DNA from 2 places in the Clostridium sp. JNZ X4-2 genome. Region 2 is predicted to be linked to the other one. Evidence: riboswitches for the same ligand, from Rfam matches in the RefSeq annotation. Region 2 holds a riboswitch; the other holds the start of a gene.

Region 1 (12,786 bases), 1.4 Mb from region 2:
TCTTTATCTGCTGTGTCGGCAAATGAAGGATATAGCTGGGACCATTCTTCATTTTCTCCATTTGCTGCTGCCTTGAGAATAGTTTTAGTGTCTCCTAGTGCAACTGGATAAGAAGCGTTTATCTCTACAGCTTGACCCTGTAAATCTTCATTTAAAAATTTAAAAAATCTCTTGGCATGTTCTTTTTCATTTTCAGCAGTTTCTAAAAATATATTTGAAATTTGAACATAACCTTCTTTTTTTGCAGTAGACGAATAATAAGTGTATCTGTTTCTTGCCTGAGATTCTCCTGCAAAAGCTTTCATTAAGTTTTCAGCGGTTTTTGTACCCTTTAAAGATGTCATAAAAATTACCTCCTGATAAATAATATAGTTTAATACTTTGTTCTATATAATATAATATATTAATTTCAGCATATATTCAATATAATTTTAACAAGATAATTGAGAAACATGAATATATAGCTTATTGTAAAGGGTTAAAAAATCAGGGTTAACGCATGAGTAAACAAAGTGTTAAAATGCCTAAAATAGTAAGTTTGGAGCTTCTTTTAAACATATTATTGTGGTATTATAAATCATATAAATTTATATGAGGTAAAATACCATGGTAAAACGTAAAATGTTAACACATTATTTTGGACTTATAACAGATCAAAGACAGGATACAAAAATTAAACATAACCTAACATCAATATTATTCATAGCTGTAGTTGCAACATTAGCAAATTGTGACAGCTGGGTGGCTATAGAAGATTTTGCAAACGACAGGATCGATTTCTTCAAAAAATATCTGACTTTGCCATATGGGATACCTTCTCATGATACCTTGCAAAGAGTTTTTGAATGGATTGACCCAAAAGAATTTAGAAGTAGTTTTATGAAATGGATAGAAGAAATATCAGCAAGTTTGAATGGATCTATTATAGCGATTGATGGAAAGACTGTATGCGGAGCACGTAATATAGCTGAAGAAAAATCAGCAATACATATAGTAAGTGCATGGGCAAGTAAATATAGAATAGTTATAGGACAGGTAAAAACTGCCGAAAAAAGTAATGAAATTACGGCTATTCCAGAACTTCTAAAATTACTAGATATTAATGGATGTATTGTAACTACTGATGCAATGGGATGTCAGAAAGATATAGTAAAAGCGATAGTGGATAAGAATTCTGATTATGTGCTTGCACTAAAAGGAAACCAGAAGCTTTTTTATGAAGAAGTTAAAGAATATTTAGATGATGCAGTAGAAACGGGCTTTAAAGGTATTCCATACAATTATACAATGACAGTAGATAAGGGACATGGAAGAAATGAAGTACGAAAATACTACATTACAGAAAGTATAGATTGGCTCAGTACACGCAGTGAATGGAAAAGTTTAAAAAGTATAGGAATAGCTGTACGAAAGAGTGAAGAAAAAGGGAAAATAACAATAGAGAAAAGATACTATATAAGTTCTCTACCGGCTGATGCTGTAAAATTTTCAAATGCTGTGCGTAAGCACTGGGGAATTGAAAGTATGCATTGGGTACTTGATGTAGTGTTTAATGAAGATTCTAACAGGACAAGAAAGGAACACAGTCCAGAGAATCTATCATTACTTAGGAAGTTTGCACTTAATATACTTAGAAATATAGAAACAGAAAAACCTATGAGTGGCCCAAGGAAAAGGGCTAAAGCAATGACAAATGAAGATTTTCTTGATTCAATTGTAAAGCATACATTTTTGGCTTGATAAAATAGGGCTTATTTTTGATGTCACGGGATATATCCAATAACAAGGACTATCTGGTTAATTAAAAAAAAGCTATTGGTTCATACCACCATATGTGAAAATTTAGCAATGATAGAATTTATTCCAGAGTTTATCTGGGACATAAGAGATTATAACTTTTCATGCGTTTGCCCTGGTTAAAAAATAAAAATATATTGACTAATTTTAAATTTTAGTTCATAATGTTTATTATAAGTGAATAACTGAGGTAGAGGTGCGAAATTTAAGAGTAAAGCTGTGGAGTTAAGCACGGTGAAGCAGCTTGAAAGGAAATTTTGCCGAAGTATTCAGCTAATGTTTTAATGCTGAATAACTGGATTTGTACAGAATATGTACAAAGCTGTCACAATATTTTAGTTTGTGGAGAGCTATCATTCATTGTAGGATTAATATTTTTTTTATATTTATTACCTTGAGTGTACTCTCAAGGTAATTTTTATGCTCATCTTAGTTAGTTCACTTATGGGAACTTAAAAACCCATAAGGAGGAAGAAAAATGCAAAATGTAGCAAAGCAAAGTAATGAAAACGCGTATAAACTTAAAAGAGGACTTAAAGCAAGGCATTTAAATATGATTGCCATGGGAGGAGCTATTGGAACAGGTATATTTTTGGCATTGGGCGCCACTATCAATCAGGCAGGCCCAGGAGGTGCATTGGTAGCTTATGGCTGCATAGGAGTTATGGTATATTTTTTAATGACCAGTTTAGGAGAAATGGCTACTTATATGCCGGATTCAGGTTCTTTCGGCACCTATGCCAGTAAATTCGTGGATCCGGCTTTAGGTTTTGCATTGGGATGGAACTATTGGTATAATTGGGCCATAACTGTGGCAGCTGAGATGGTAGCAGGAGCTCTTATAATGAAATACTGGTTTCCAGGTGTACCTGCTATTATATGGAGCATATGTTTTTTGGGTTTAATAGTTGGACTTAATTTATTATCTGCAAAAGCTTATGGAGAGTCGGAATTTTGGTTTGCAGGTATTAAGGTTTTAACGGTTATTGTATTTTTATTAGTTGGTATAGCAACCATTTTGGGTATATTTAATGGAAAACCGGTTGGACTGAAAAATTTTACAGTTGGAGAAGCTCCTTTTGTAGGAGGATTCAAATCTATATTTCTGGTATTTTTAATTGCAGGTTTTTCCTTCCAAGGTACAGAACTTGTAGGTATAGCAGCAGGGGAAAGTGAAAATCCGGAGAAAACTATACCAAAGGCAATTAATACTATATTTTGGAGAATATTATTATTTTATATAGGTACAATATTTGTAGTAGGAGCCTTAATTCCATATATGAATGCAGGTGTTAATACAAGTCCCTTTACTATGGTATTTAAAAGAGCCGGTGTGGCAGGAGCAGCTTCTCTTATGAATGCCATTATATTGACTTCAGTATTGTCTGCAGGAAATTCTGGAATGTATGCTTCCAGCAGAATGTTATATTCCATGGCTAAGGATAAAAAGGCCCCTGCCTGGCTGGGCAAGGTTAATTCAAGGGGAGTTCCTGTAAATTCACTGATATTGACTACAATAGTGGCATCTGCCTGTTTCCTTACAGGGCTTTATGCGGAAACTACAGTTTATGTGTGGCTGGTAGCAGCTTCAGGACTGGCAGGATTTGTAGCCTGGCTGGGAATAGCACTTTGTCACTATCGTTTTAGAAAGGCTTATGTTGCTCAAAAACGTGATTTTAGCAAATTGAAATATAAGGCTAAATTATTTCCGCTGGGACCCATAATAGCACTGGCACTTTGTATTATAGTTATTTTGGGACAGGGTATTACTTATTTTGAAGCCAGTAAAATAGATTGGAGCGGAGTGATTTCATCTTATATAGGTCTTCCGTTATTCGGAGGATTGTGGTTGTGGTATAAGAAAAAATATCACACTGCTGTGATAAAATTGGAAAAGGTGGATTTTGACAGTATTGAAAATGATATGAAGTCCTTAAAATAATATGGTAAAAATTGAATTGTCAGAGAGAAAAATTCTTACTCGCTGACAATTTTTATTTTAAATCAAATATTTCACCATATCAGCATATGAAGACCATTGTAAATCAAGGTAGTGCACAAGCATATTATAAAAGCAGTTAACAATGGAATTAGTGCCGAAAACATCATCCATTTTACACTTCCCGTTTCTTTTTTTATGGTAAGGAGAGTAGTGGCGCAAGGCCAATGCAGTAAACTAAACAACATGGTGTTTAAAGCTGTAAGATATGTCCAGCCATGACTTAAAAAAATTTGCTTTAAAGATAGAATACTGTCAACGTTCACCATTGTATTTGTAGATAAATATAACATAAGTAAGATTGGAAGTACTATTTCATTTGCAGGAAGACCAAGTACAAAGGCCATTAATATACACCCATCCAGCCCTATAAACTTGCCTAAGGGATTCAGAAACATAACAACATGATTTATTATACTGGTATTTCCAAGGTATATATTTGAAAGTATCCATATAACTGCTCCCGCTGGTGCTGCCACAATTACTGCTCTCCATAGTACAAATATAGTCCTGTCTATTATGGAAGTATAGATTACCCTTCCTATCTGAGGCTTTCTGTAAGGGGGAAGCTCCAGAGTGAATGTAGATGAAACACCTTTTAATATGGTTTTTGAGAGCAGATAGGATACAGCTAAGGTTACAACTATACCAAATATTATGAGCAGTGTAATGACTACAGCAGGAATTATTTTGGAAAATCCGAAGGCTGAAGCGAAAAACAAGGAGGATATTACTATAAGTGTAGGAAACCTTCCATTACATGGAACAAAATTGTTTGTAATAGTGGCTATAAGTTTTTCCCTAGGAGAGTCTATTATCCTGCAGCCTATTACTCCAGCAGCATTACATCCAAGTCCCATACACATGGTGAGACATTGCTTGCCGTGAGCGCAGGCTTTTTTAAAAAGATGATCCAGATTAAATGCAACTCTAGGCAGATATCCGATATCTTCAAGCAAGGTAAAAATTGGAAAAAAAATGGCCATAGGAGGAAGCATTACAGATATAACCCAGGCTGAAGTTCTGTAAATTCCTAAAATCAGCATTCCATACAGCCAGCTTGGAGCGTTAACCTGGGTAAACCATTTAGTCAATATATCTTCAAAGCCGAATAATAGTTTAGAGAGAATATCAGAAGGTAGATTTGCCCCTTTTATTGTTATCCATAGAATAGCACACAGCATCAGAAGCATAAGAGGTATTCCATACCTTTTTGAAGTTATTATGGCATCGGGGTTAATGTCCTTATGTGTATTTTTACCGCTCGTTTTAATATAATTTGATTTTATGGACTCCGCCAGTTTATAATTTTGTTCTGTTATATAATCCCGTATTTTTTCTTTATCCATATCCCTGCACAATTCATCTGCAAATTTTTTTACAGAATACAGATCACTTTTGTCAAGATACTTGACCATGGAATTAATCATGCTTTCATTTCCATCCATAAGTCTTATAGAAAGCCACCTGGAGTTTATATCTGGAAAAGTTGTTTTTACTGATTGTTCTATTTTATTTATAACATTTTCTATGTTTTCATTGTATATTACAGGATTGTAATCTAATTTGATTTTATTTGATGCGGTATTATATATAGCTTCTTTCAATCCTTCTATACCTATGTTGTTTCTGGCAGCGGACATGATTACCGGTATTCCAAGCCTTTTCTCTATGGCTTTACCATCTATGATTATATTTTTTTTCTTTGCTTCATCTATTAGGTTTATGCATAGCACTATATTACTGGTGATTTCCATTACCTGGAATACCAGGTTTAAGTTTCGCTCTAAACAGGTGGCATCTGTAATTACAGCTATGGCATCAGGTCTCCCAAAACATATAAAATCCCTTGCTACTGTTTCCTCGGTGGAGGAAGCAAATATAGAATAGGTACCGGGTAAATCAACAATTAAAAAATCTCTATCTTTATATTTATAGTTTCCACGGGCATTTACTACAGTTTTTCCGGGCCAATTGCCTGTATGCTGATGAAGACCTGTAAGAGAATTAAAAATAGTGCTTTTACCGGTATTGGGGTTTCCTGCCAGTGCTATTACAAAAGTTTTTTCTTTAGTTTCTATATTAAATATATCTTTAAGGGACTTATTTCTTGTGGATTCAAAAGTTAGGCCCATACTATTCTCCTTTATAATATTGATTGAATTTTACTTGTTTTATAGCTATTAAAGAAGCCTCTTCCTTTCTAAGTGCAATTAAGGTATCTCTAATTTTATATACAGTTAGATTATCACCGGGTCCTTTTAATATCACTTCAATTAAAGTTCCTTTGGTAATGCCAAGTGCCATCATTCTTTCTCTAAGCAGATTTTTGGAAAAAAGCTGTTTCACTACTACTGTTTTACCCACGCTTACATGACAAAGTTTTTCCATCTTAATTCCTCCTTACAGGGATTATAAAAATATGAAATTATTTCCCCAGACTAAAAATATTAGTTTAGATTAAAATTAGGTTCAATATTAATGTATGAAAGGTAAAAATAATGGTGATAGTAAATTTGATGTAAGTATTAAAATTAGACCTTACACAAAATAATTGACTTAAAGGTATTAATGTGATATTATAACCCTGTAATTCAAATTTGAGCAAAGCACTAGGAATTAATATTGAAAATATCATATTTTAAACAAAGTTTTGAATATTATATTGTTTCATATAATATAAAGAAAATTTTTATATAATAACAGGGTGAGTAGGGACTGCAGAAGTGAGCTTCTGCCTCTGTAATAGAGGTGGGGGCTTTTTGGTTTAAACAAATAGTAAAATATACATCTTACACAATTATACATTTATTAACTATAATTATAATGATGAAAAAAATTCAGCAATTGTTATAAAATGGAGGTGAAGAACATTGGATACTATACTTAAACTTGTTAATCTGATAAAAATATTTAATAATCAAAAGGTAATAAAAAATATTTCCATAGATATTAAAAGAGGTGAATTTTTAACTATTTTAGGGCCCAGCGGCTGTGGGAAGACTACTACACTTAGAATGATTGCAGGATTTGAAAAACCTACTAGTGGAAACATTCTATTGGATGGACAACACATAGAAAATAAAGAACCCTATGAATTAAACATCAATACTGTTTTCCAGAATTATGCCCTTTTTCCCCATATGAATGTGTATAACAACATAGCCTACGGACTTAAGATCAAGAAATTTAAGAGGTCAGAAATAAAAAAACGTGTAACTAAAATGTTAGAACTTGTACAACTTAATAACTATGAAAAGAGAATGCCAAGCCAGTTAAGCGGGGGTCAAAAACAAAGGGTGGCAATTGCAAGAGCACTTATAAACAACCCTAAAATATTGCTTTTGGATGAACCTTTAGGTGCATTGGATTTTAAACTCAGAAAAAAAATGCAGATGGAGTTAAAATTCCTTCAGCAAAAATTAGGTATAACTTTTATATATGTAACTCATGATCAAGAAGAGGCTCTTAATATATCCGATAGAATAGTTATAATGAATGCCGGAGCTATAGAACAGTTAGGCGATGCCAGAGATATATACGAAAGACCCAGAACCAAGTTTGTGGCAAGCTTTATAGGTGAATCCAATTTGTTTGATTCAACAGTAGAAAATATTTTTGGAGATAAGACTTTATTAAAAACAAAAAATTCAAAAATAGTTGCAAACAATAAATCATTGGAGGCTGGGGATAAAGTCTGTATACTGGTCAGGCCGGAAAATATCAGGTATTCTCTAGGAAGTGTTGAGCATTTTAGCCTTAAAGCAGTAGTTAAAGAAAATATATATTTAGGATCTAATATAAGGACTAATTTTATTTTGGAGGATGGAAGGAAGGTAACTTCAATTAATTATAATAAAAACTTGGAGGTGCCAAAGGTGGATGAATCTGTCTGGATATACTGGGATCCTCAGGATGCCGTAATAATAAATCAGAAAAAAGAGTACAATGAATTGGAGTCAAGGGAAAAGGTGATGGTTAGTTGAGAATTGAAAGCAAATCCACACATGAAAAAAATATAGTTAAAAGATGGATCCCAAATTTTGAAAAGAGTTTTTTTATACTTCCCATTTCTATATGGATGATATTTTTTATGGCAGTTCCCATTTTGTATATTGTGTTCATAAGTTTTCTTCAAAGGGGAGTAAATGGCGGGATAGATTTTATATTTTCCGTGGAAAATTATAAAAGAATTATATCTCCTCTTTATTTTAAAGTATTTTTTGATTCTGTATCCATTGCACTTATAACTACACTGTGTACGCTGGTTCTAGGATATCCTTTTGCATATCTGGTGGTGAAAATACCAAAGAGATTTCGTATACTGGCCATAATGTTAATAATTATCCCTTTCTGGACAAATTCTCTTATAAGAACCTATGCATGGATGATACTTATGAGTACAGAAGGACTTATAAATAATGTACTTATTAAAACAGGACTTATAAGTGAACCGCTGGAGATGCTTTACACTTATGGGGCAGTACTTGTAGGAATGATATATACTCTTTTCCCATTTATGGTACTTCCATTGTACACTTCCATAGAAAAGATACAAAAAATTTATATTGATGCGGCTGAGGATTTGGGGGCAAGCCCCTTTAGAGCTTTTTTAACTGTGACTTTGCCCCTCACCATGCCAGGGGTGGTTGCAGGATGTGTTCTGGTTTTTATACCTTCTCTTGGATTATTTTATATATGTGATCTGATGGGCGGAAGCAAAGTGATGCTTATGGGAAACCTCATTAGGAATCAATTTCTAGTATCGAGGGATTGGCCTTTTGGAGCAGCTGTATCTATAATTATGATAATTGCGGTTTTGATTATTGTGGGTATCAGCGTGAAATTAGTGGGCAGGAAAATTGATTTGGAGGTTTTCTGATGAAAACTAAAATTTTTAAAGGAATTTCCAACATATATATTGGAATAATATTTATATTTTTATATTTACCTATATTTGTAGTTGTGGCCTATTCTTTCAATCAGGCGGCAGCGGGAACTGGGTGGACAGGATTTACCATGGAGTGGTATGAAAAATTATTTGAGGATTTAAATGTTATTGTAGCATTTAAAAACAGCTTAATCATAGCGGTTGCAAGTACTGTGGTTTCTTCCATAATAGGAACAATAGGAGCTGTTGGTTTATATAAGTACAATTTTAAAGGCAAGAGTGTGGTAGAAGGACTTTTAAATATAACCATTGTCATACCTGAAATAATTATGGGTATTGCCCTGCTTATGTATTTTTCACAGATGGGATTTTCACTTGGTATAGGTACGTTGGTTTTATCCCATGCTACTTTTAGCATACCTTTTGTGTTTATTGTAGTAAAGTCAAGACTTGCAGGATTTGATTCCAATATTGAGGATGCAGCCATGGATCTGGGAGCCAATAGGTTTAAAGTATTTACCAGCATTATATTTCCACTGATATTGCCAGGTATACTTTCAGGGGCAATGATTGCTTTTGTCCTGTCTTTTGATGATGTAATTATAAACTTTTTTGTATCAGGACCGGAAAGCACAACTTTACCTATAAAAATATTTTCCATGCTTAAATTTGGTTTATCGCCAGAAATCAACGCACTTTGTACTTTAATGCTCTTGATTACTTTTGGAATTTTAATTTTTGCACAGTCTGTTAAAATGATAGGGGCTAAAAAGGTATAGCCGGTTCATATATTTATATAGCATAAAATTAGGGAGGAATATATAATGAAAAAGAAATTATTTAAGTTATTAAGTCTGGCAGTGATGACTACATGTTTGATGTTTACCCTATCTGCCTGTGGAAATCAAAAGCAAACATCTGGCAGCAGTGAGAAAGTGGTAAATTTATTTACCTGGGCCAATTATGTACCTGATTCCGTAGTAAATGAGTTTCAAAAGCAAACTGGAATAAAAGTAAATTACAGTAACTTTTCTACCAATGAGGAGATGCTTGCAAAACTTCAGGCTTCCAAGGGTTCTCAGTATGATGTAGTAATATGCAGTGATTATATTATTGAAGTTATGGGGAAACAAAAAGACATTTTAATGCAGCCCATAGATAAATCAAAAATACCTAACTATAAGAATGTGGATCCTCAATTTTTAGCTCAGCCCTATGATAAAGACAACAAATATTCTATACCATATACCCTGGGAAGCCAGATGATTGTATATAATTCTGAAAAGGTAAATTTTCCTATAAAAGGGTATAAGGATCTCTGGAATCCTGCACTTAAAAATTCAATAGTGCTTGTAGATGATCCTAGAATAGTAATAGGTATGACACTTAAGAAATTAGGTTATTCCATGAATGAAACAGATCCTAAAAAATTGGATCAGGCTAAACAGGAACTAGATAAGCTAAAACCAAATGTGAAGGTGTTTGATGCAGATACACCACATAACAGCCTTATAAATGGTGATGCTACGGTTGGATTTATGTATGGTTCACAGGCATCCGCAGCAGTTAAGTCAAATCCAAAACTCAAAATAGTATATCCTGAAGAAGGAATGAATGCGGAGGAGGATAATTTTATTATACCAGTAAAGGCACCTCATAAAGAAAATGCAGAAAAGTTTATAAATTTTATGTTGGACGGCAAAATAAGCAATGAAGCAACTACAGCTAATGAGTATGTAAATACAAATAAGGCCGCTAAAAAATACATGTCTAAAGAATACTTGAATAATAAGGCTGTATTTATACCGGATGCAGAGTTAAAGAGAGCTGAAAGGTTTAAAGATGTAGGAAGCGCTACAAAAACTTATGACTTAATATGGTCTGAATTTAAACAGAAGTAATATTTGGAAAATACTTTTAGAAATCAAATGTATTGGCAGAAAGTATTTTTGAAGGGGGGGTGGTTTTATGAATATCTATGATGTAGTTATAAAAAATGCTCAAATTGCGGATCCGGAGCAGCAGATTATATTCAGGGGCAATATAGCACTGCTAAATGGCAGGATAGCTGCAATTACCAGCGAGAATATAAATGGAAAAAGAGAAATAGATGCTGAAGGTTATATAGTGAGTCCTGGGTTTATAGATATTCATGCCCATATTGATGGGGATATGAGTTGCGGAGAATTATCCCTAGTTCAGGGAGTTACTACCACAGTAGGAGGTAATTGCGGTGGCGGGCCATTGAATTTGGATGAATTTTTCAGAGTACAAAATGGAAATGGATTTTTGATAAACCAGCTTCAATTTATAGGACACTCATTTAGCCTGAGGTACAGAGTAGGAATTACTAACTCTTATATTGGAGCAACAGAAGATGAAATACAAAAAATGAAATACATTTTGGAAAGGGAATTTTGTAATGGTGCAGTAGGATTATCCTTTGGACTTGAATATGCTCCGGGATCTTCTTTTGAGGAAGTCATAGCTTTAAGTAAGATAGCTTCGCAGTATAAAAAAATAATTTCTATTCACACTAGACTTAAGAACCCAAATGATCTGGAATCTCTTAGGGAAGCTGTGAGAATTTCTGAACTTACAGGAGCATTGGTACAGGTGTCCCATCTGGTATATCAGTATGGAACAGGGGTTATGACTGAGGCACTTGACATTCTTGATGAGGCCAGAAAAAGAGGTGTTAATATATGGGCAGACAGTGGTATGTATACTTCTTTTGCCACAGGTATGAGCACCAGTGTTTTTGACAAAGAGCACATTAGGGAATTTGGGTGGAAGTTCAGTGATTTATATCTTGCTTCTGGAAAGCTTAGAGGAAGGTGCCTTACAAAAAATTTATATGAAAGTATGAGAAGAAAAAAGGAAAATGCAATAATAATTTGCAATACTGGAGTGGAGGAAGAAATTTATGAAGCCCTTTTAAAAGACTATATAGTATTGTCTTCAGATTCAGGATCTAGTCCCACAGGCAACATGGAAGAAGGACATCCGCAAAATGCAGGTACTTTTCCAAGGTTTTTTAGAAAAATGGTAAGAGAAAAAAAGTATATTTCGCCTATTAAGGCTATTGAAAAGTGTACTTTGACACCAGCCCGTATACTTGGACTTAGAAACAAAGGCAGGATGGCTGTAGGATGCGATGGAGATTTAGTTGTATTTGACATGGATACTATTTGTGATAAATCGGAGTTTTTAGGAAGAGGCAGACCAGATGCATATCCTGAAGGAGTTTATTACGTAATTATAAATGGACAGATAGTATTTGAAAATGGTAAGATCAAAAGGGGAGTCTTACCTGGAAGGGCAATTGAAATGAAATGATTTTAGATATAAAATATATATTATCATATATCTTAGGAGGATTTTTATAATGGCGATTTTGGTTTGCGGCGGAGCAGGATATATAGGCAGTCATATGGTTGCAAGGCTGCTGGAGGAAGGTAAAGAAGTTGTAATATTGGATAATTTTGAAAAGGGACATAAAAATGCTGTCTTAGGCGGTAAGGTATATGAGGGAGATTTAAGAGAGAAAGGTTCATTAAATAAAGTTTTTTCAGAAAATGAAATTGAAGCAGTAATAGATTTTGCAGCTTATTCCCTAGTAGGGGAAAGTGTAAATGAACCTATTAAATATTTTGAAAACAATGTAGGAGGCACTTTAAATCTGATAAAGGTCATGAAAAAGTACGGTGTAAAAAATATAGTTTTTTCATCAACTGCAGCTGTTTATGGTGAACCCAAAAGTATACCTATTTTAGAAGATGCACAGACCTGCCCTACCAATCCTTATGGTGAATCAAAACTTACAGTGGAGAAGATATTAAAGTGGAGCGATAGTGCTTATGGAATAAAATATGCAGCACTTCGATATTTTAATGCTGCAGGAGCGCATATAAGGGGAATTATTGGAGAAGATCACAGGCCAGAATCCCATCTGATTCCAATAATACTTGAAGTGGCTTTGAAAAAAAGAGATAAAATATATATATTTGGGGACGACTATAATACTGAAGATGGAACCTGTGTAAGAGATTATGTACATGTTACGGATCTAGCTGATGCTCATCTTCTGGCATTAAAT
Region 2 (12,786 bases):
AATAAAAGGGAATAAATTAAAGTGGCTGAAAGAGCCGGATATAATGTCAATATACAGTGACTTTAATAAAAACAGGGAATTGATTCAGGAGGATTTAGCGGCTATTTTGTATTTGAAAATGAAATTAGACGGAACAAAATATAAAGATAAAATAAAGCATATAGTCATAGATGAAGCTCAGGATTATTCCCCGCTGCAGTTTAAGGTTATAAAAGAACTTACTGGCTGTAATTCTTTTACTGTAGTAGGAGATGTGAATCAGAGAATTATACCTTCAGATGAAAGACCTGCCATGATGAATTTGAATAATATTTTTTCGGATTTAAAGGTGAAAAATTTTTCGCTGGGCAGAAGCTATAGATCTACCAATGAAATAAATAATTATGCAAACCAGTATTTAAAAAGCGGTAAAGTCATATCTTTGATAAGAAGCGGCACAGAAGTTGTAGAAGAACAGATAAGCAGTTTAAATAAACTTGTGGATAGGATATTGAAAGATATGGTAGAATTAAAGGAAAAAGGCTATGAAAGTATTGCTGTAATCTGCAAAAACTTAAAAGACACAGAAATTTTAAGCAATTTAATAAAAAAAACCATGTACATAAAATTAATCAACGGAGAAGATATGATTTATTCCAGTGGAGAAGTTATACTTCCAAGTTATTTTGCCAAGGGGCTGGAATTTGATGCTGTTATAATGATAGACACTTCTTACAGTCATGAGGAAGATACATTAAAATATATAGTTGCTACAAGGGCGCTGCATGAGCTGCATGTATATAAGATTTCTTCCATTGGCTGATTATATAATTGTGGTCTGTTCAAATGTTTTTATAAAAGGAGGTTAAGACATTATGAATAATTTAATTTCGCTGATTAAAAAAACTGAATTTAATCATTCGCTTACTAAAAGTGAAATAACCGAGTTATTTAAAAACGATGAATGCAATAGGGAACTTTTTAAAGCAGCAGACAGGGTGAGGAAAAAATATGTGGGAGATGAGGTCCATTTAAGGGGGTTAATAGAGTTTTCTAATATATGCAAGAGAAATTGCATGTATTGTGGATTAAGACGTGATAATAAGAAAATTAAGAGATACAGAATACTACCGGATGAAATAATCAAGCTGGCCAAAAAAGCAGTGGGTTATGGTTATAAAACCATAGTCATGCAATCTGGAGAAGACGATTACTATACAGTGGATAGATTAAAATATATAATATCAGATATAAAGAAAATGGATGTGGCGGTAACCTTGAGCATAGGAGAAAAGACGTTTGAGGAGTATAAGGCCTTCAAAGAGGCTGGAGCAGACAGATATTTAATACGGATAGAGACAACTGATCCTGCATTGTATGCAAAAATGGATCCGGGCATGAGTCATGAAAACAGAAAACGCTGTCTGAGGGATCTTAAGGCTTTGGGATATGAAGTTGGAACGGGATGCTTGATTGGACTTCCGGGTCAGAGTTTTGAATCACTGGCAGACGACATATTGTTTTTTAAAGATATAGATGCAGATATGGTGGGAGTAGGACCCTTTATTCCAAATGAAGATACACCTTTAAAGAATGAAAGGGGAGGGGATTTTTTAACCAGTCTTAAGGTAGTGGCAATAAGCAGATTATTAATGCCCAATATCAATATCCCGGCCACTACAGCTATGGAAACCCTGAACCCCAGGGGAAGGAGTATAGCTCTTCAAAGTGGAGCCAATGCAGTAATGCCGAATGTAACAGAAGGTGTATACAGAAAACTCTACGCTCTTTATCCAGGCAAGATCTGTACTGGTGATACTCCTGCAAACTGTAGAAATTGTATAACCGGCAAGATAATTACCATAGGCAGGGCTGTTTCTGCCTCTAAGGGATTCAGAGTGAAAGCATAATGGAGAACCCATCATGCTTTTTGATTTTTTTCATATTTTTTTATTTTGCTAAAGAATTTCTCACAGGTAATGCTTAGGGCATCTGAGTCTATATTTTCAAAATAACATTTTTCCAGATTATCCTGGAGCTTTTTATTCGAAGACAATATAGATAAACTTTTATTGAGAAAGAGATAGAAATTTGTTTTATCTTCTTCTACATCTGCTTTATTTATTTTACTGTAGTCAATTAAGTTATTCATATATATTTGTATGCCGTTAAATTGAGTTTTGTTAATCTCATTGGAGGTTATGACGGCAGTATTTAACCGGGGAATTATAATGTGATCTATCTTATCTGTTATGAGAGGATGGTGATATACTTCCACATATAGCCCTCTTTTTACAGCTTCTTCATAAAGAGTTCTAAGAACCAGTGTTTTTCCAGTACCGGGATCACCATTCAGCACATATACTTTATCCATATCGTTATACAGGGTATCTATAAAAGATACTATACCGTTTCGAGTAAGGGCGGTGGCAAACAGATGACTGCTTTTTCCCTGGTTTCCCGGGCTGACGTCAGGTAATATTTTTGATCCGAGATCTTCCATGGTTGCAGTCAGTTTTGAATAATCAACAGCATCTTTATTATAGTGTTCCCAGTCTTCCTGCATAAGTTTTGCAGTTTTTATAAACCTGTAGGATCTTTTGGATATATTTTTGATTTCTGCATTGATGCAGTTTTCCTTCTCCACATATCCTTCAAAATTATTTTTATTTAAATTTTCCTCTAAATCTAGTATTTCATATGACAATTGAGAGTCTATTACATTTAATAGACTGCTGTTTAACAATGCTATGTTCAATTTTTTTATAATTATTCCATCCAATAAGTTTTCATCATAAGGACAATGGTAACATTCTATATCATATCCATTTTTGTTAAAATACTCACTTATATTTTCCATCAGGGAAGATTTTAAAAGCATGGACTTGCTTTTAAAAAAGAATTTCTTGTTTAATGTTTTCTGATTTGTTATAAAGTCCGAAAACAGGTGAAGTCCTTCCCAAGTATTTCCCCCTGTAAAGAAATGTCTCATTTTATCATTCATTATACACACTCCTACCTATTACAATCATTAATATAATATGCTGACATTTTTTATAGGTTCCACTAAAGGATATAATATTGTTTCAATGGAATTTAAAAAAATAGTTGAAATCAGTAAATATTTATGATAAACTTAGAACAATTTAATAATTTAGCTACCTAGGGTAGAGGTGCTGTAATTAATAGTATTTATTTTGAGTTGGCAGACATTTGAAAAATAAAGAAAGGAATTGCGGCCGAAAAATTAGTTTGGCAAAACTGATTTTGGCTTTGTATAGAATATGTACAGAGTTGTCATTAAAATATTTATTTATTTTTAGTGGAGAGCTACAAAGGTACACAACCATGTATGTTTGTACAGTATAGGTGTGTTCCTCTACTGTACTTATTTTTTATCCGATGACTGCCATTGCTGGCACCTACAGCTTTTTCAAAGCCCAGGGATTCCAGGCAATGTTATGTTTATGGATTGGTTCTTCTAAGGTTCAGGTATGGAAGGTATTAGTATTCCCTGTGTGAAAACTCCGCTTGAATCCAAGGATAACTTGATAATAAAAGATTTTGGGGGGAGTATTATGGCGATTATTGTTCAAAAGTATGGAGGGAGTTCTGTAGGAACTCCGGAAAAGATAAAAACTGTGGCAAAGTCAGTAGTAAATAAGGTTAAGGATGGTAATAATTTGGTGGTTGTAGTATCGGCAATGGGGGATACTACAGATAATCTCATAACTCTTGCAAATAAAATTACAGATAATCCGGATAAGAGAGAACTGGATGCACTTTTGTCTACCGGTGAGATGAGATCCTGTGCGCTGCTTGCTATGGCAATTAAGGATTTAGGATATGATGCTGTAAGTTATACAGCTTATCAAATCAGGATAAAAACCAGCGGACAGTACGGAAAGTCTCTCATAGATGACATAGATGAAGATAAAATAAAGAGAGCCCTAAGCAATGGGAAAATTGTAATTGCAGCTGGATTCCAGGGCATAAATCATGAAGGTGATGTCACTACCCTTGGAAGAGGAGGATCAGATACTACAGCAGTTGCCATAGCAGTGAAATTAAATGGAACATGTGAAATTTATACTGATGTAGATGGAATATACAGTGTAGATCCCAGGGAATATAAAGATGCTAAAAAGCTGGACGAAATAGATTATGAGGAAATGCTTGAACTTTCAAGTCTGGGAGCTCGGGTCATGCATTCTAGATCTATAGAACTTGCCCAGAAATATAATATACCTGTATATGTGGGTTTAAGCAACAGTGATACAAGAGGAACAGTTATTAAGGGGGTAGATGATATGAATTTGGAAAGTAAGCCGGTAACAGGATTGGCTACTAGTGATGAGGATGTAGCAATTACAGTGAGAAATATTGACAATGATATAAATATTATTGCCAACTTGTTTGAAAAAATAGCCGACAAAAGAATAAATGTAGATATGATAAGTCAGACGGCACCTATAAATAACAGGGTAAATATATCTTTTACCATACCTAAAGATGATTTGAAGGAATGTTTAAGTATTTTAAAGTCCTATTCAAATAACGAAGTCCAAATTGATATAGATGAGGATATAACCAAATTCTCCATAGTTGGCATAGGTATGAAAACAACATCAGGAGTGGTTGCCAGGATGTTTAAATTATTTAGACAAAATGATATAACTGTAAAAATGATAACTACATCAGAAATAAGAATTACCTGTGCTATAAATCAGAAAGATAAAGTCAGAACCATAAATGTTATAGCCAGGGAATTCAATCTTTAGTATTCATGCAAAAACTTTTGGGAGGAAAACCAGTATGAGGTTATTTGGAAATATGGAAGTTAAAAATAATATTTTGTATATTGGCGGAGTAAGTGCAGAAGATTTGGTAAAAAGGTTTAAAACTCCTCTTTATGTAATAGATGAAGACTTTGTAAGGGATAAATGCAGGAGGTATCATAAAGCTTTTGAAGCAGATAAGAATAATAAGATAACCTATGCTGGAAAGGCATTTTTAACGTTAGCCATGTGCAATATAATAAACAGTGAGGGATTACATTTGGATGTAGTATCAGGCGGAGAACTTTATACTGCTTTAAAAAGTGGTTTTCCCATGGAAAAAGTTTATTTTCATGGTAATAATAAAACACCGGAAGAAATTGAAATGGGATTAAATTTTGGAGTGGGCAGATTTGTCGTAGACAATCTCTGTGAAATGAAGAAAATAAATCTTTTGGCACAAAAAAAGAATATAGTGCAAAAGGTGCTGCTCAGGGTAACTCCGGGTATAGAGGCCCACACCCATGAGTATATAAAGACAGGACAGGTTGATTCAAAATTTGGATTTACCATGTTAAAGGGTGAATACATGGATATGATAAAAAAAGCAATGAGTATGCCTAACTTAAAGTTTGTGGGTGTCCACTGCCATATAGGTTCCGAAATATTTGAAATAAAACCCTATGAGGATGAAGTTGAAATCATGCTTAAACTGGTTAGAAGAATAAAAGACGAAACGGGTTATGAAGTGGAAGAATTAAATTTGGGCGGGGGATTCGGGATATATTACAATGAAGGTGACAAACCCAAATCCATAGAAGACTTTTGTGGTATTATACTGGAAAGTGCAAAGCTAAAGTCAAAAGAACTTAACATAAAACTTCCATCCTTAACAATAGAACCGGGCAGATCCATAATAGGCAATGCAGGAACGACCCTTTATACTATAGGAGCCATAAAAAATATTCCCGGTATAAGAAAATATGTATTTGTAGACGGGGGTATGGCGGATAATATAAGACCTGCCCTTTATGGCGCCAATTATGAATGTGCTGTAGCAAATAAAGTTCACAGCAGTTATGAAGAAACTGTAACCATAGGGGGAAAGTGCTGTGAATCCGGAGATATATTAATAAAGGATGTAAAGCTTCCGGAAGCTAAAACGGGGGATATCCTGGCGGTATCTACCACAGGTGCATATGGATATTCCATGGCCAGCAATTACAATAAGATTCCGATTCCAGCAGCGGTTCTTGTAAAACATGGAGAGGCAAGGCAGATTGTCAGAAGACAGAGTTTTGATGAAATGATAGAAAATGAAATAATGATTTAATTTAAATCTATCCTATCTGTGAATTAATATTTTGTGCTTTATTGGAAACAATAAGTACTGCACAACTTTTTTTTACAGGAAAGGATGGATTTTTTTATGATTTATATTATAGGTTTGACTATAATCATACTGCTTGTGGTAATTTATAATAATCTGGATAAATGTGGTGATGTAAGCGATAATATGGGAGATGATATTTCTTCCTTCAATGTAAGCAGAGAAGAATTAAAAAAATATGCCAGGAAAATATCCATTGTTCCAGCAGCTGACAGAAAGAGAAGCTGCAAGAAAAAGTTAATGCGGAGTTTGAACGAAGAGTATAAGAACATTTTAAATGGGCGCAGCTTTTTTGAGGATGAGATCAAAAGAAGAATAGAAATAGTACCCTGTGCTGAATGGCTTTTGGATAATCTGTATCTGATAAAAAAGGAATACAAGGATATTAAGACCAGCATGCCGGAGAGCTGTTACAGAGAGCTACCTGTTATAACAGAAGGCATTATGAAAGGGTATCCCCGAATATATTATATTGCCAAAGAAATGCTGTCACATACATATGGTACTGTAAATGAAGATACCATAGAAGACTTCATAAATACATATGAGGAAAATACAATATTAAAGAATTGTGAGCTTTGGGCACTTCCTGTAATGATAAGAATAGCCTTAATTCAAAATATCGGCATTATAACAAAAGATATAATTTTTATGCAGAAAGAGAGGAATAGGGCTGAAGCTGCAGCAGAGCAAATTATAAATTCAGGAAAGAAAGTAAATGATGGGATAGAAAAGCTGAGGAAAGAAAAAATCAAATTTACATCTCATTTCACAGAAAAGTTTATAACGATATTAAGAGATAATTTTATAGAGGACTCCAGAGTATACAACTGGATAGATGAAGAATTAGGCAAGATAGACAGAACTGTGAAGGTAATGGTAAACATTGATCACCAGAAACAGGGAATATGCCAGATCTCAATGGAAAACTTCATTAATGGTATAAGAGAGATAGGTGCTCTAAACTGGAAAGAAAATTTTAAACATCTCAGTTATGTAGAACGGATTTTAGAAAAGGATCCTGCAGCAATCTATAGTAAAATGGATTTTTATTCAAGGGATTACTATAGACATAGAGTAGAGAAATTATCCAAAGCCATAAATGTGCCGGAATCATTTATAGCAAAAAAAGTATTGGAATGTGCTGAAGAAGCTTCTAAATCTGGAGAAGAGTATGAGAAGCATGTAGGTTATTATTTAATGGATGAAGGCAGGGATTGTTTAAAGAAAAAGATAAAAAACAGTGGTGAGGAATACAGGAAAATTGATTTTAAAATTACAGAAAATATAACTGTAGACTTCTATATAGGAACTATAATGTTTGGAACTATTTTTTTAGATGCCCTTATAACAGGAATAAATTTTTATCTGGAAGGCTTATCTTTATGGCAGTACATAATAGGGGCAATTGTGCTTCTAATACCAAGCAGTGAGATATTTTTATCCATATTTAACTGGAGTATAAATAAACTTTCAGAACCCAGGTTCATACCAAAAATAGAATTTAAACAGGGTATACCTGAAGAGTTCAGTACTGCAGTGGTAATACCTGCGCTTACAAGTGACGAACATAGAATAAGGGATCTTATCAGTGACATGGAAGTGTATTACCTGGCAAATAAAGAGGAAAATCTATATTTTGTACTTCTTGAAGACTTCAAGGATAATACTGGAGAGGAAGATGATAAAGATAAATCCATAGTGAGTACTGCATTGCATGAAGTGAAAAAGCTTAATAAAAAATATGGGTGTCAGGGAAAAGATAAATTCTATTTTTTAAGCAGACACAGAAAATACAATGAAAAGGAAGAAAAATGGATTGGATGGGAAAGAAAACGTGGTAAATTAATGGAGTTCAATTCCCTGATAAGAGGAGATAAGACTACAAGTTATGAGGTTATAAGCGGGGATATAAAAAATTTGTATAAGGTGAAATATGTAATAACTCTGGATGCAGATACTATGATCCCCAAAGATACAGCTAAATTACTTATAGGAGCTATGGTTCATCCCTTAAATCTGCCTTATTTGGATAATAAAAAGATAATAAGAGGGCATGGGTTAATGCAGCCAAGAGTAAGTGTGGGCGTATTGAGTGCAAATAAGACTTTGTATTCAAGCATTTTTTCCGGCCAGACTGGTATAGATGTATATACTACGGCTATTTCTGATGTGTATGAGGATCTGTTTGATGAAGGAATATTTACAGGTAAGGGAATTTATGATGTGGATGTGTTTAATAAGGTTTTAAAAGATGAAATACCTGAAAACACTGTGTTAAGCCATGATCTGTTGGAGGGGTCCTATGTGAGGGCTGCTCTTTTAACGGATGTAGAGCTTATAGACGGATATCCGGCCTATTATGATTCCAGCTGCAAAAGGCTGCACAGATGGGTCAGGGGTGACTGGCAGCTAATACCCTGGATTTTCAAGAAAGGATCTTTGAATAAATTATCCAGATGGAAAATATTTGACAATTTAAGAAGAAGCATGGTATCTCCAGGCATAATGATACTCATTATAATAGCTCTAACTGTATTTGAAAGTCCGGATAATCTTCTGATTGTGGCATTGATTTCATTGTTATGCCCTATATTTTTTGATGTATCGGAAACCGTAGTATGCCCTGCCGGGGAAGCAAGCCTTCCAGGGAAAATAGGGAATTCTAAAAATGCAGTGGAACAATTTTTCCTTATATTAAGCTTTTTACCTTATCAGGCCTATTTAATGTGGGATGCTATCACAAGAACAGTTTACAGGGTATTTATAAGTAAAAAGCATCTGCTTCAATGGCAGACCTCAGCAGATACGGAAGCGGTTTCCACAAAAACATTTAAAGGTTACCTGAAATCCATGTGGATATGCAGTGTTACCGGGGTGGTTATAGCTCTGCTGGCCTTTAGGAATAATATAGATACTGTATTTTTAATGCTGCCCTTTTGTATAATTTGGTTTTTTGCACCTTGGACGGCATTTAATGTAAGCAGGGAAGAAAAGGATAATGAAAAAATACAGATGAAATGTGAAGAAAAAGAACTGTTGAGAAGGTTGAGTAGAGAAACCTGGGCTTATTTTGAGGATTTCATGCTGCCGGAAAATAATTGGCTACCACCAGATAATTATCAGGAGAACCCTTATAAGGGTATAGCTTGTAGAACATCTCCAACTAACATGGCCATGGGGATCACGTCAAATATAGTAGCTTATGATTTGGGGTATATTGGAGTAAGACAGCTCCAGTACAGACTTGAAAATATAATTTTGAATATGGAATCATTGGAAAAATATAAGGGCCATTTTTATAATTGGTATGATATAAAAACTAAAATCCCTCTTGAACCTAAATATATATCTACAGTGGATAGTGGAAATCTGGTGGGATATATGTGGCTTGCAGAGGAAGCACTGGAGGAATACATTGGTTACCCCCTTGTAAATAAAAATATTGTTTTGGGACTGGAGGATACGTTAAAATTAGCTGATGAGGAAATAGGTGAAAAATTTAAAATTCAAAATATATATAAAGATTTTATTGATGCAGAAAACAAATCTGATGTATTTTTTATAAAAAACTTTTTAAATGAAATTATAAAAAAATCACGAAGAATCAGTGAAGAGCAGGGTGACTTGTATTGGAATAAAAAAGTTGAATACATGGCATCTGATTTTGAAGAGGAAATAAATGAATTTTTCCCCTGGGTTGATTTTATAAATAAAAATGAAAAACTCGGACACTTTAAAGCAGGGTTGGGTGAATTGGCGGATAAGACACCTTTGAAAGAAATGCCCGGGGCAATTGATAAATTTCTTCACTGTGAATTTAAAGATTACTGTAAAGATGAAAAAGATTGTAATAAAAGTATAGATGATTTGAAAAATTTGATGGATAATACCAGCTGCAGAATAGGTGATCTTGTTTTTAAAGTGAAAAATATAAAAGATAAACTTGTAAAAATGAGTAAAAACCATGACTTTAGTATATTATATGATAAAAAAAGGCAGCTTTTTGCTATTGGATATAATGTGGAAAATCGTACTATAGGTAATAATTATTATGATTTACTTGCGTCAGAAGCCAGACAGGCCAGTTTTGTAGCCATAGCCAAGGGGCAGGTAGAAAAATCCCATTGGTTTAATTTGGGGAGGGCTATGACTTGTGCTGGAGGAGGCAAGGCTCTTGCTTCCTGGTCTGGAACTATGTTTGAATATTTAATGCCGCTAATAATTATGAGAAGTTTCCCCAATACCTTATTGGGAAATACTTATAAATATATAGTTGAGGCACAAAAAAGATATGCTGCCGGCAAGGATGTGCCCTGGGGTATTTCAGAATCCGCATATTATGATTTTGATTTGAATTCCGTATATCAGTACAAGGCATTTGGAATTCCTGGAATTGGATTAAAGAGAGGTCTTGTTAATGAATTGGTAGTTGCTCCCTATGCTTCTGTAATGGCTCTTCAGGTGGATTTTAAAAATGCCTTGAATAATATAAAGTCAATTGTTAAATTAAAGGCCGAGGGAAGGTATGGATTTTATGATGCTTTGGATTATACAAAGAAAAGACTTCACAAAAACCAAAAAAATGCCTTGGTAAGGTGTTTTATGGTACATCATGAAGGGATGAGTCTTATGTCATTGGACAATGTTCTCATGGGAAATATACTTCAGAAAAGATTTCATAGAATACCAAGGGTAAAGGCTGTAGAGCTTTTGCTTCAAGAAAAAGTATCCGGGAATATTGTTTATGACAGAGAAGAAGATGTTAGAGAAACTAGGATAGCTTTTCACAATGAAAATATAATCACAAGAAGATATGATACTGCAAAGACAAAGATACCGGAGGTAAATATAATTTCCAGTGGAAATTATTCTCTAATGGTGACAAATAGCGGCAGTGGATATAGCAAGATGGATGATATCATGGTATATAGGTATCGTGAAGATGTTGTTGCAAATGATACGGGAATGTTTTTCTATGTAAAGAATATAAATTCCAACGAATATTGGAGTGCCGCCTATGAACCTTGTAAATGCACACCTGAAGAATATGAGGCTGTATTCTCTCCGGATAAATCGGAGTTTAAAAGAAAAGATGGGAATTTAAGAACTCATACAGAAATTACACTGTCTCATGAGGATAGGGGAGAGATAAGAAAAATTTCAATTGCAAATATGAGCAATTCTGTGAGGGAGGTGGAGATCACCAGTTATTTGGAAGTGACACTGGCACCTTATAATGCAGATTTGGTTCATCCTGCCTTTGGAAATTTATTCATACAAACTGAATTTATTCAAAAGCCAGTCTGCATTATTGCAGGCAGAAGACCTAGAAATGCAGATGAACAGAAAAAATGGCTCATGCAGACTATAGCAGTGGAAGGTGAACAAGTAGGTGCAGTTCAATATGAAACCAGCAGGGATAATTTTATAGGCAGAAATAGAAATCTTGTGAATCCAAGAGTAATGGATAATGATGTACAGCTTACCCAGTCAGTGGGAGCGGTAATTGATCCCATAATAAGCATGAGAGTTAGAATAAGGATAGAACCAGGTAAAATTGGCGTGGCAGTTTACAGTACCATGCTGGCAGATTCTAAAGAAAATGCAGTTAAACTTGCGGATAAATACAGTGATATATGTAATGTAAATAGGATGTTTCAGATTTCATGGACTGAAACTCAACTGGAGATGAAATACCTTGGAATAAAATCAAACCAGATAAATGTGTATCAGAAAATGGCTTCTAAGATTTTATTTTTCAATGATTCATTTCAAAACAGATGCAAGTATATCATGAGTATAAAAAGTGGTCAGTCGGCATTGTGGCGCTATGGAATTTCAGGAGATTTACCTATAGTTCTTCTTGTCATAAGAGGCCAAAATCATATGAGTCTTGTAAGACAATTTTTATGTGCCCATGAATACTGGACTCTGAAAAATCTTCCGGTGGATTTGGTTTTGTTAAATTTGGAAGATAGTTCTTATACACAGCCTCTTCAGGATAAATTAAGGGATGCTGTAAATTCTAGCTTGTCTAGAATTAAAAGAAATAAAGGCGGGAAAATATTTATCTATAATAGGAGTTCAATACAAGAGCAGGATGTGGATTTCCTAAAAGCTGTGTCCAGGTTTGTAATAGATGGAGAAGATGGAGAATCATTTAATCAATTTATGGATAATGTGGATTCCATAAAAGGTGAGACAAAGAAGGACTGCAGAAATTACAGGCATAATGAAAGGGCAGGTTCCTCCTATAATTTTGAAATACCCCCACTTCAATATTTTAATAATACGGGTGGATTTTCTAAAGACGGAAGGGCATATATAATAATATTAAAAAACTATAACAATACACCTGCACCATGGATAAATGTGATTTCAAATAAAAAATTTGGATTCCATATTTCTGAAAATGGAGTATCCTATACATGGAATAAAAACAGCAGGGAAAATAAGCTTACAACCTGGTCTAATGATGCGGTTGTGGATGGTGAAGCAGAAGAAATTTATATAAAAGATGAGACAACAGGGCATGTATGGAGTATATCCCCCAAGCCGGTTAGAGATTCTGGAGAGTATGTTGTAGAACATGGCTTTGGGTATTCTACTTTTAAACATGAAGCTGACAGTATAATA

The links. Region 2 has a riboswitch for lysine ahead of ACYUJ6_RS01405 (aspartate kinase). Riboswitches for the same ligand answer to the same signal wherever they lie in the genome.
Region 1: it holds a riboswitch for lysine, as region 2 does, so the genes downstream of both, ACYUJ6_RS08175 (amino acid permease) here and ACYUJ6_RS01405 (aspartate kinase) in region 2, are expected to answer to the same signal.

What each region holds. Positions count from the first base shown of each region.
Region 1 is NZ_CM142685.1:1,686,173-1,698,958, forward strand. Features, by position in the region: gene rbr (rubrerythrin) at 1-344, opposite strand, end outside; gene ACYUJ6_RS08170 (ISAs1 family transposase) at 607-1,740, shown strand; lysine riboswitch at 1,981-2,158, shown strand; gene ACYUJ6_RS08175 (amino acid permease) at 2,276-3,739, shown strand; gene feoB (ferrous iron transport protein B) at 3,811-5,931, opposite strand; gene ACYUJ6_RS08185 (FeoA family protein) at 5,933-6,187, opposite strand; gene ACYUJ6_RS08190 (ABC transporter ATP-binding protein) at 6,670-7,782, shown strand; gene ACYUJ6_RS08195 (ABC transporter permease) at 7,779-8,678, shown strand; gene ACYUJ6_RS08200 (ABC transporter permease) at 8,678-9,466, shown strand; gene ACYUJ6_RS08205 (polyamine ABC transporter substrate-binding protein) at 9,512-10,588, shown strand; gene ACYUJ6_RS08210 (N-acyl-D-amino-acid deacylase family protein) at 10,656-12,026, shown strand; gene galE (UDP-glucose 4-epimerase GalE) at 12,076-12,786, shown strand, end outside.
Region 2 is NZ_CM142685.1:252,821-265,606, forward strand. Features, by position in the region: gene ACYUJ6_RS01390 (HelD family protein) at 1-802, shown strand, start outside; gene hydE ([FeFe] hydrogenase H-cluster radical SAM maturase HydE) at 855-1,889, shown strand; gene ACYUJ6_RS01400 (PRK06851 family protein) at 1,901-2,983, opposite strand; lysine riboswitch at 3,140-3,320, shown strand; gene ACYUJ6_RS01405 (aspartate kinase) at 3,558-4,760, shown strand; gene lysA (diaminopimelate decarboxylase) at 4,795-6,090, shown strand; gene ACYUJ6_RS01415 (GH36-type glycosyl hydrolase domain-containing protein) at 6,187-12,786, shown strand, end outside.